3 regions of the Streptomyces sp. NPDC002817 genome follow, and region 3 is predicted to be linked to each of the others. Evidence: riboswitches for the same ligand, from Rfam matches in the RefSeq annotation. Region 3 holds a riboswitch; each other region holds the start of a gene.
What was found. A riboswitch is a leader RNA that binds a small molecule or an ion and turns the genes downstream of it on or off. The one in region 3 is predicted to bind cobalamin.
Positions count from the first base shown of each region.

Region 1: another riboswitch for cobalamin. It lies ahead of ACWD3I_RS21535 (ribonucleoside-diphosphate reductase subunit alpha); the one in region 3 lies ahead of metE (5-methyltetrahydropteroyltriglutamate--homocysteine S-methyltransferase).
Region 2: another riboswitch for cobalamin. It lies ahead of ACWD3I_RS17615 (cobalamin biosynthesis protein); the one in region 3 lies ahead of metE (5-methyltetrahydropteroyltriglutamate--homocysteine S-methyltransferase).

Region 1 covers NZ_JBSFUY010000010.1:204,241-207,442, reverse strand. The annotation lists gene ACWD3I_RS21535 (ribonucleoside-diphosphate reductase subunit alpha) at 1-1,886, opposite strand, end outside; cobalamin riboswitch at 2,014-2,142, opposite strand; gene ACWD3I_RS21530 (GNAT family N-acetyltransferase) at 2,195-2,698, opposite strand; gene mctP (monocarboxylate uptake permease MctP) at 2,804-3,202, opposite strand, start outside.
Region 2 covers NZ_JBSFUY010000008.1:74,938-78,139, forward strand. The annotation lists gene ACWD3I_RS17605 (inorganic phosphate transporter) at 1-1,192, shown strand, start outside; gene ACWD3I_RS17610 (hypothetical protein) at 1,227-1,448, shown strand; cobalamin riboswitch at 1,581-1,720, shown strand; gene ACWD3I_RS17615 (cobalamin biosynthesis protein) at 1,822-2,763, shown strand; gene ACWD3I_RS17620 (cobyric acid synthase) at 2,760-3,202, shown strand, end outside.
Region 3 covers NZ_JBSFUY010000021.1:110,484-113,685, forward strand. The annotation lists gene ACWD3I_RS32095 (DUF485 domain-containing protein) at 1-18, opposite strand, end outside; gene ACWD3I_RS32100 (carbonic anhydrase) at 541-1,266, shown strand; cobalamin riboswitch at 1,323-1,545, shown strand; gene metE (5-methyltetrahydropteroyltriglutamate--homocysteine S-methyltransferase) at 1,704-3,202, shown strand, end outside.

The DNA of each region.
Region 1 (3,202 bases), on a different contig from region 3:
AAGAGGTTCGAGACCTGCGGCTCGATGCACTCGTACACGCCCGCGATGGACGCGATGGTGGCCGTGGGGGCGATCGCCAGCAGCAGCGAGTTGCGCATGCCGACCGCGGCGACACGCTCCCGCAGCGCGGCCCAGCGCTCCGGCCAGGTGAGCTCCACGTCGTAGTGGTCGGGGTGCAGGACACCCTGCGCGGTACGGGTCTTCTCCCACGCGGGCAGCGGGCCGTTGCGCTCGGCCAGGTCGGCGGAGGCCTCGTACGCGGCGAGCATGATGCGCTCGGCGATCCGGGTGGAGAGCGCCCTGGCCTGCGGGGAGTCGAAGGGCAGCCGCAGCTTGAAGAAGACGTCCTGGAGGCCCATCGCACCCAGGCCCACCGGCCGCCAGCGGGCGTTGGAGCGGCCCGCCTGCTCGGTCGGGTAGAAGTTGATGTCGACGACCCGGTCGAGGAAGGTGACGGCGGTGCGGACGGTCTCGTCCAGCCGCTCCCAGTCGATGTCGTCGCCGAGCACGAACGCGCCGAGGTTGACGGACCCCAGGTTGCAGACCGCCGTCTCCCCGTCGTCGGTCACCTCCAGGATCTCCGTGCAGAGGTTGGACGAGTGGACGACGCTGCCCGCCTCGGCCGTCTGGTTGGCAGTGCGGTTGGCGGCGTCCTTGAAGGTCATCCAGCCGTTGCCGGTCTGCGCGAGGGTGCGCATCATGCGGCCGTACAGGTCACGCGCCGGGATGGTCTTCTTGGCGAGGCCCTTGGTCTCCGCCTCGCGGTACGCCGCGTCGAACTCCGCGCCCCACAGGTCGACCAGCTCGGGCACGTCGGCGGGGGAGAACAGGGACCACTGGCCGTCGGTGTTCACCCGGCGCATGAACTCGTCCGGGATCCAGTGCGCGAGGTTCAGGTTGTGCGTACGCCGGGCGTCCTCACCGGTGTTGTCCCGCAGCTCCAGGAACTCCTCGATGTCGGAGTGCCAGGTCTCCAGGTAGACCGCGGCCGCACCCTTGCGCCGGCCCCCCTGGTTCACGGCGGCGACCGAGGCGTCGAGCGTCTTCAGGAACGGGACGATGCCGTTGGAGTGCCCGTTGGTGCCGCGGATCAGCGAACCGCGGCTGCGGATACGGGAGTACGACAGTCCGATGCCGCCGGCGTGCTTCGAGAGACGGGCGACCTGGTGGTAGCGGTCGTAGATGGAGTCCAGCTCGTCCAGCGGGGAGTCGAGGAGGTAGCAGGACGACATCTGGGGGTGCCGGGTGCCGGAGTTGAAGAGCGTGGGGGAGGAGGGGAGGTAGTCGAGGCGGCTCATGAGCCGGTAGAGCGCGGCGACTTCGTCCAGGGCCCTGGCCGTGTCGTCCTCGGCGAGGCCGGACGCCACCCGGAGCATGAAGTGCTGGGGGGTTTCGATGACCTGACGCGTGATCGGGTGCCGCAGGAGGTAACGGCTGTGCAGGGTGCGCAGCCCGAAGTAGCCGAAGCGGTCGTCGGCGTGCACGTCGATCAAGGCGTCGAGCCTGGAGGCGTGCACCCGGACGAACTCCGCCGTGCGGTCCGCGACCAGGCCCTCACGGTGGCCGACCGCGACCGACCCGGTGAAGGTCGTGACGCCCTGCGAGGCGGCCTCGGCGGCGATGCTGATCGTCAGCAGCCGGGCGGCGAGCCGGGAGTAGGCAGGGTCCTCGGAGATCAGCCCCGCGGCCGCCTCGGTCGCCAGCTCGCGCAGCTCCGACTCGTCGGCCCGGGCGGACCGGCCGCGCAGCGCGGCGGCGGCGACCCGTCCGGGGTCGGCGTCGGGGAGGTCGGCGGTCAGCTCGGTCAGGGTCCGCAGCAGCGCGGTACCGGGACCGTCGGTCTCCGCCTGCGTCACTGAAGCCGGGTCGACTGGCGCGATGGTCACGTGGGGGCTCTCCCTCGCTCGGCACGGGGGCCTTGCGGAGGGCAGGGGGCAGCACACGAGCGCACGGGGCGTCGCGTCCACCGGCCCACTCCACGAGGCCCGGACGTCTTGGCACCCGGGCCACGGCGGCCTGGGCACACTGTCGACAGGTCCTCGGACTGACTCTCATATGTGCTTATGCACGCATGAGTACACCGTTGCGGGACAGTTCCGGATTCGCACCGGATTCCCCTGCGGCGACAGCGAGCATGAGCATACATCTTGTGCCGGGTTCTGTTGGCACCCCTAGATGTTGTGTCGCAGCGACTTCAGAGAGTCAACTCGTAGGTGAGAAGCGTGAACTCGTCACCCGGGATCGGATTCCAGTCGCGTGCGGGGACGCGGGTGAAGCCGAGACGTTCGTAGATGCGGTGCGCGGCGTGCATGATCTGCTGCGTCGACAGGACCATGCCGGTGCAGCCGTCGGCTGCTCTGGCCCGGTCGACGCAGGCGCGGACGAGGGCTTCGCCGGCTCCTCTGCCGCGGGCCGCCCGGGACACGGCCAGCATGCGGATCTCGGCCTCTCCGGGGCGGGCGAGGTTCGCCATGGGGCCGCCGGCGGGGACGTACGTGACGGTGCCGACGGGCTCGCCGCCGAGGGAGGCCACGAGCACTTCGGCCGCGGCGGCCCGCTTGGTGACGTCTCTCAACTCGCCGAGGTACCAGTCGCTCTCGCCGAAGGTCAGGAGGCCGTCCAGGAGGTAGGCCTGGGCTGTGATCTCGCCGATGACGGCGTACTCGGTGGGGTTCGCCGGCCGGATCTCTATGTCCATGCAGGTGAGTGTGCACGAAAGCGGGCCGCCGTTGGTGGTGCTGTCGGCGGCCCGCTGCGGGTGGTTCGTGGCTGGTCGCGCAGTTCCCCGCGCCCCCAGGTCTCTTCAGTGAGCGGAGTCCGCAGTCGCCGGCGGCAGCTCCACCTGTACGCCCGGGTCGCCGGCGTCCGCCGTGTAGTCCTCGGGGCGCGTCTCGTCGACGCCCTCGGGGGCCTTCGCGGCCCTCAGGACGAATGTGAGGACCACCGTGACCACCACGTTGAGCACGAACGCCGTCAGACCGATGTAGCCGATCTCGCCGATGCCCGGGATCTCCTTCGACGAGCCGCCGAAGTGCTTCTGGGTGGGGGAGGCCACGCCGTACGCCGCGACCGTGCCGTAGATCATGCCGACCGCCCAGCCGCCGAGCAGCGCCCAGCGGTGGAACCAGCGGGTGAACAGACCGCCGACCAGTGCCGGGAAGGTCTGGAGGATCCAGATGCCGCCCAGGAGCTGGAAGTTGAT
Region 2 (3,202 bases), on a different contig from region 3:
GAACGGTTTTCACGACACCGCCAACGCGATGGCCACGACCATCTCGACCGGTGCACTCAAGCCCAAGGTCGCGGTGGCCATGTCCGCCGTGCTGAACCTTGTGGGCGCATTTCTCTCCGTGGAGGTCGCCAACACGATCTCCAAGGGTCTCGTCGACGAGAGCGGCATACGTCCCGAGGTCATCTTCGCCGCCCTGGTCGGCGCGATCCTCTGGAACCTGCTGACCTGGCTGGTCGGACTCCCCTCCAGCTCCTCGCACGCCCTCATGGGCGGTCTGATCGGCGCCACCATCGCCTCGGCGGGCATGGGCGCGGTCCACGGTGACGTCCTGGTCACCAAGGTCCTGATCCCGGCGATCGCGGCGCCCATCGTCGCGGGCCTCGCCGCGATGCTCGCGACCCGCCTCTCCTACTCCATGGGCAAGAAGGCCGACGGCAAGGCCGCCGCGAAGGGCTTCCGCGCCGGCCAGATCGCCTCGGCGGGCCTGGTCTCGCTGGCCCACGGCACGAACGACGCGCAGAAGACGATGGGCATCATCACCCTCGCCCTGGTCGCCGGCGGCGCCGTCGCCCCCGACTCCGACCCGCCCACCTGGGTCATCCTCTCCGCGGGTCTCGCCATCGCGCTCGGCACCTACCTCGGCGGCTGGCGCATCATCCGCACGATGGGCAAGGGCCTGACCGACCTCCAGCCGCAGCAGGGCTTCGCCGCCCAGACCAGCGCGGCCACGGTCATCCTGGCCTCCTCGCACCTCGGTTTCTCCCTCTCCACCACGCACTCGGTCTCGGGTGCGGTGATGGGCGCGGGCCTCGGCCGCAAGGGCGGCGTCGTCCGCTGGTCCACGGCGACGCGGATGTTCGTGGCGTGGGGCCTGACCCTGCCGGCCGCGGCCCTGGTGGGCGCACTGGCGGAGTGGGTCACCGGCTTCGGCGACTGGGGCACGGCGGTCGTGGCGGTCTTCCTCATCGCCTCGAGCGCGGCGATCTGGAAGCTCTCGCGCCGCGAGGTCATCGACCACACGAACGTCAACGACAGCGACGAGGAGCCGGCCGGCGTGGTGACGACGGCGATCGCCGCGGTCACCCCTCCCCCGGCGGGCACGGTGACCGAGGACCTCACGGCCACGATCCCGGCCCCGGCCCCGGCCCCGACCGCAGCCCCGGAGCCCGCCGCTCCGCCGGCCGCCGTCTGAGCCCGCCGCACCCAGGAACGAAGGAATCACCGACATGAAGATCGACTGGGAAGCGCTGGGCTCCGTCTTCGGCGTCAGCCTCGTGGTCACCGTGGCCCTCGTGGCCCTGTTCACCCTCGGCATCATGGGCCTCTCCCGCCAGGAACGGGCCACCGCACAGGGCGGATCCGCGGCCCTCGCGGTCACCGGCGCGTACGCCTGCTTCGCGGCCTGCGCGGCGGCGGTGACGTACGGGATCTATCTGATCGTCGCCTGACGCGACGAGCGAACACCCTGTGGGGTGCGGGACGGTTCACCGTCCCGCACCCCACGTTTTTGTCAGGCCCGCAACCCCCCGTATGTGGGCCTCAGCACACTCTCCCGTCCCAGGTCAACGGCAAGTTGACGGCCCTTCCGGGCCCATGGTGGACTGCCGGAGCCATGTACGACGGCAGAAGAGGAAGCCGGTGGAAGTCCGGCGCGGTCCCGCCACTGTCACCGGGGTAGGTAGCCCCGGGAGCCAGGAACTCTCGTCGTCGGTCTCGTCGAACCAGGGCGTGGACACCCTGAGTGAGGACATATCGCCATGCTCGCCTGCCGTTTGAGATACCGCTCCAGGTCGCTGCCCGACGCCACGGCCGGCTGAGCCGATGCGTGCCGATCGCGTCTTCGCGTACGGCGCCGCCGCCGGACTTCTCGGTGACCTGCTGCTCGGTGATCCACGCCGGGGGCATCCGGTCGCCGTGTTCGGGCGGGCCGCGGGTGCCGTGGAGCGGGTGTTGTGGCGGGACCACCGGGGTTGGGGGGCCTTGCACACCGCGGTGTGCGCCGGGGGCGCCGTCGTGCTCGGTGCCGTGGCGCAGAAGGCCGTACGTCCCTCCCCCGCCGCCTCCGTCGCGCTGACCGGTGTCGCCACCTGGGCCGTCGTGGGCGGCACCTCGCTCGTGCGCGAGGCACGAACCGTCGGGCGTGCCCTGGAAGTCGGGGACGTCGTGGCGGCGCGGGAGCGGCTGCCTCATCTGTGCGGGCGGGATCCGCAGACCCTGGATGCCGACGGGATCGCCCGGGCCGTGGTCGAGTCCGTTGCCGAGAACACCTCCGACGCCGTCGTGGGGGCCCTGGTATGGGGAGCCGTCGGTGGCGTGCCCGGGCTGCTCGGGTTCCGTGCCGTCAACACCCTTGACGCCATGGTCGGGCACAAGTCGCCGCGTCATCGGCGGTACGGCTGGGCCTCGGCCCGGCTCGACGACGTCGCCGGGTGGCCGGGGGCTCGGCTGACCGCCGTACTGGCCGCTGTCGCCGGGAGCGATCCGCGGGGGGCCGTACGAGCCTGGCGTGCCGACGCCGGCGAGCATCCGAGCCCCAACGCCGGGCCCGTGGAGGCCTCGTTCGCCGGGGCCCTGGGCGTGCGGCTCGGCGGGACCTTGTCGTATGCGGGGCGCGTCGAGCACCGGCCCGTGCTGAACCAGGAGGGGCGTTCCGTGGAGGTCCACGACATCGAGCGGGCCGTACGGCTGTCCCGTCGCGTCGGTCTGCTCGCGCTCGGCGTCAGTGTCGCCGCGCGGGTCGCTCTCAAGGCGCGTGCGTCATGACCGGCGGTGGGCTTCTCGTCGCCGGCACCACCTCCGACGCGGGCAAGAGTGTCGTCACCGCCGGGATCTGCCGGTGGCTGGTACGGCAGGGGGTGAAGGTCGCGCCCTTCAAGGCGCAGAACATGTCCCTCAATTCCTTCGTGACCCGCGAGGGCGCCGAGATCGGGCGGGCTCAGGCCATGCAGGCCCAGGCCTGCCGTGTCGAGCCGACCGCGCTCATGAATCCCGTGCTGCTGAAGCCGGGTGGTGAGCAGAGCAGTCAGGTCGTGCTGCTCGGCAAACCGGTCGGTGAGCTCAGTGCGCGCGGCTACCACGGGGGACGCCAGCAGCAGTTGCTCGGCACGGTGCTGGACTGTCTCGCCGAACTGCGGGGCACGTATGACGCGGTGATCTGTGAGGGGGCCGGCAGTCCTGCCGAGATCAATCTGCGGCGGACCGA
Region 3 (3,202 bases):
GGCGGGATCGTGCGCCACCGTCGGCCGCTCCGTGGATTCTTGGGGAGTTTCGGAGTACGGCGGCGGCGCGCCGAACGGCATGGAGTGCCGTGACACAATGCACCTTCTTCGCTGCTTTGCGCGGAGGCAGGCCAGAGCCACGCTCTGTGCGGACTTCGTGGGGGATTTGTGAATCAGAAATTCGCGTGATGCGAATTGTCACAACGGGGTCGGGACGGGGATTCTCGCAGCGCCCACGTTGAACTATCAACGGGACGAACAAGGCCGATTCCCGCCCTGACTCATTCACACGCTCCGGCGTCCGCGACGCCTCCCACACAGCCTGCGGAAAGGGCTCTCCAGGGATCAGGTCTGAACCTTCTCTCGAGCCAGGTTGTCTCAAATGCAGTGCACAGCAAGGCAGTTGCCGAGGCCGCCGCACCAAGGACGGCACCAGGAAAGACCAAGATCCACCCAAGATCACGTCACGCTTTCCCCGCGCTTCACCATGGTTTGGCAACGCGACAGACCGGTGCCGGACTCGGTCATACGTTCGTCGCCGTGAACTCTCAAGACACTCCCCACAGAGCCGGGCGCCGCGCACTCCTGCGCGCCGGGCTCACCGGTGCCGCGGCTCTCGGCGCCGGCCTCACGCTCGGCGCGACCCCCGCGTCGGCGACCCCCACCGGCACGCGTCCTCGACCCGGCACTCCCGACGAGGCGCTGCGGGAACTGGCGGCGGGCAATCTGCGCTGGCGCACCTACCGCGAGCGGCACCCCGACGAATCACCCGCCGTCCGTCAGGCCCTGGCGACGGGGCAGCATCCCTTCGCCCTCGTCCTCGGGTGCATCGACTCCCGGGTGCCCCCGGAGCTCGTCTTCGACCAGGGCCTCGGCGATCTGATGACGGTGCGCAGCGGCGGTGAGGTGCTGGACGAGGCCGTGCTCGGCAGTGTCGCGTACGGAGTGCTGGAACTCGACATACCGCTGGTGCTGGTCCTGGGGCACCAGTCCTGCGGCGCCGTGAAGGCCGCCGTCGAGACCGACGTCTCCGGTGCGCAGCTGCCGGCCCACATCCAGTACCTGGCCGACCAGATACGACCGAACATAGACCGCACCAAGGACGGCGACGCCCGCGTCGACGCGACCATCGACGCCAACGTCCGGGCCATCCGCTCCCGCATCGCCGCGGAGCCCGACCTCGCCGCGAAGGTGGCCGCCGGTGAACTGGCCGTCGTAGGGGCCCGTTACGAGCTGACCACCCAGCTCGTGCACCGCATCTCCTGAACCGACGACGGGGGGCGCCGCCGATGAACTCACCGGCGGCGCCCCCGTCCTCGTGTATAGGCTGAGCACGCAGCTGGTTCGCCCTGTCCGCCAGGCAGGAGCGTCGTAAGAGGGAACCCGGTGGGAATCCGGGACTGCCCCGCAGCGGTGAGCGGGAACGACCGCCGTCACACGCACTGGACCCGGCAAGCGGGTCTGGGAAGCGACGGCCATTAGGTGCCTCGTACATCACGAGGTGTGCCCGCGAGTCCGAAGACCTGCCACTGCCCGGGTACGACCGACTCGTACCCGGAGATCCCGGTGACCTCGTGGGCGGGTCGGCGAACACTCAAGGCGGGCACAGGTTTTCGTGCGGCCGCCCGGAGTGCCGTTTTCCCTTCGCGTTCTCCCCCGTCGCCGGGGTCGTGCTACGAGAACAGCTCGCGAAGGAGAGTTCCGTGACCACCGAGTCCGCAGCCGCGGCAGCGCACGCCACCGTGTACGGCTACCCGCGCCAGGGCCCGAACCGGGAACTGAAGAAGGCGATCGAGGGCTACTGGAAGGGCCGCGTCACCGCCGACGCGCTCCACCGGACCGCCACCGAACTGCGCCGTTCGAACTGGCGAGAGCTGGCAGACGCCGGCCTCCACGAGGTGCCGACCGGCGCCTTCTCGTACTACGACCACGTCCTGGACACCACCGTCATGGTCGGCGCCATCCCCACCCGCCACCGCGACGCCGTCGCGGCGGACGCACTGGACGGCTATTTCGCCATGGCCCGCGGCGGCCGGGACACCGCGCCGCTGGAGATGACGAAGTGGTTCGACACCAACTACCACCACCTCGTCCCCGAGTTGGGGCCGGACACCGTCTTCGCCGCGGATGCCTCGAAGCAGGTCGCCGAGGTACGGGAAGCCCTCGCGCTCGGTCTGGCCGCCCGGCCTGTCCTGGTCGGCCCGGTCACCTATCTGCTGCTGGCCAAGCCCGCCCCCGGGGTCGCCGCCGACTTCGACCCGCTGACGCTGCTGGACCGGCTGCTGCCCGTGTACGCCGACGTCCTGTCGGTTCTGCGGGCCGCCGGCGCCGAGTGGGTGCAACTGGACGAGCCCGCGCTCGTCCAGGACCGCACTCCGGCGGAACTCGGCGCCGCCGCCCGCGCCTACCGTGAACTCGGCACTCCGACCGACCGGCCGAAGCTGCTCGTGGCCTCGTACTTCGACCGCCTCGGACAGGCCCTGCCCGTTCTGGCCAAGGCACCTGTCGACGGGCTCGCCCTGGACTTCACGGGCCCGGCCGCCGCCAACCTCGACGACCTCGCCGCCGTGGGCGGACTGCCGGGCAAGCGGCTGGTGGCCGGGGTGGTCGACGGGCGCAATATCTGGATCAACGATCTGGAGAAGTCACTGTCCACGCTGGGCACCCTGCTCGGCCTCGCCGACCGGGTCGACGTGGCCGCTTCCTGCTCCCTGCTCCACGTCCCGCTCGACGTCACGGCCGAACGCGACATCGCCCCGCAGATCGCCCGCTGGCTCGCCTTCGCCCGGCAGAAGACGTCCGAGATCGTCACACTGGCACACGGCCTGGCCCGCGGCACCGACACCATCGCCGCCGAACTCGCCGCGAACCGCGCGGACCTGGCCTCCCGAGCGGCCTCCCCCATCACCCACGACGACGCCGTGCGCGCCCGGACGGCCGCCGTCACCGATGCCGACGCCCGCCGCCCACAGCCGTACGCCGAGCGTGCCCTGGCCCAGCGCGCCCACCTGAAGCTCCCGCCGCTGCCCACGACAACCATCGGCTCCTTCCCTCAGACCGGCGAACTGCGCACGGCACGCGCCGACCTGAAGGCCGGACGCATCGACACGGCGGCGTACGACAAGCGCATCGAGGCGGAGATCCGCGAGGTGATCTCCTTCCAGGAGAAGACCGGCATCGACGTCCTCGTGCACGGCGAGCC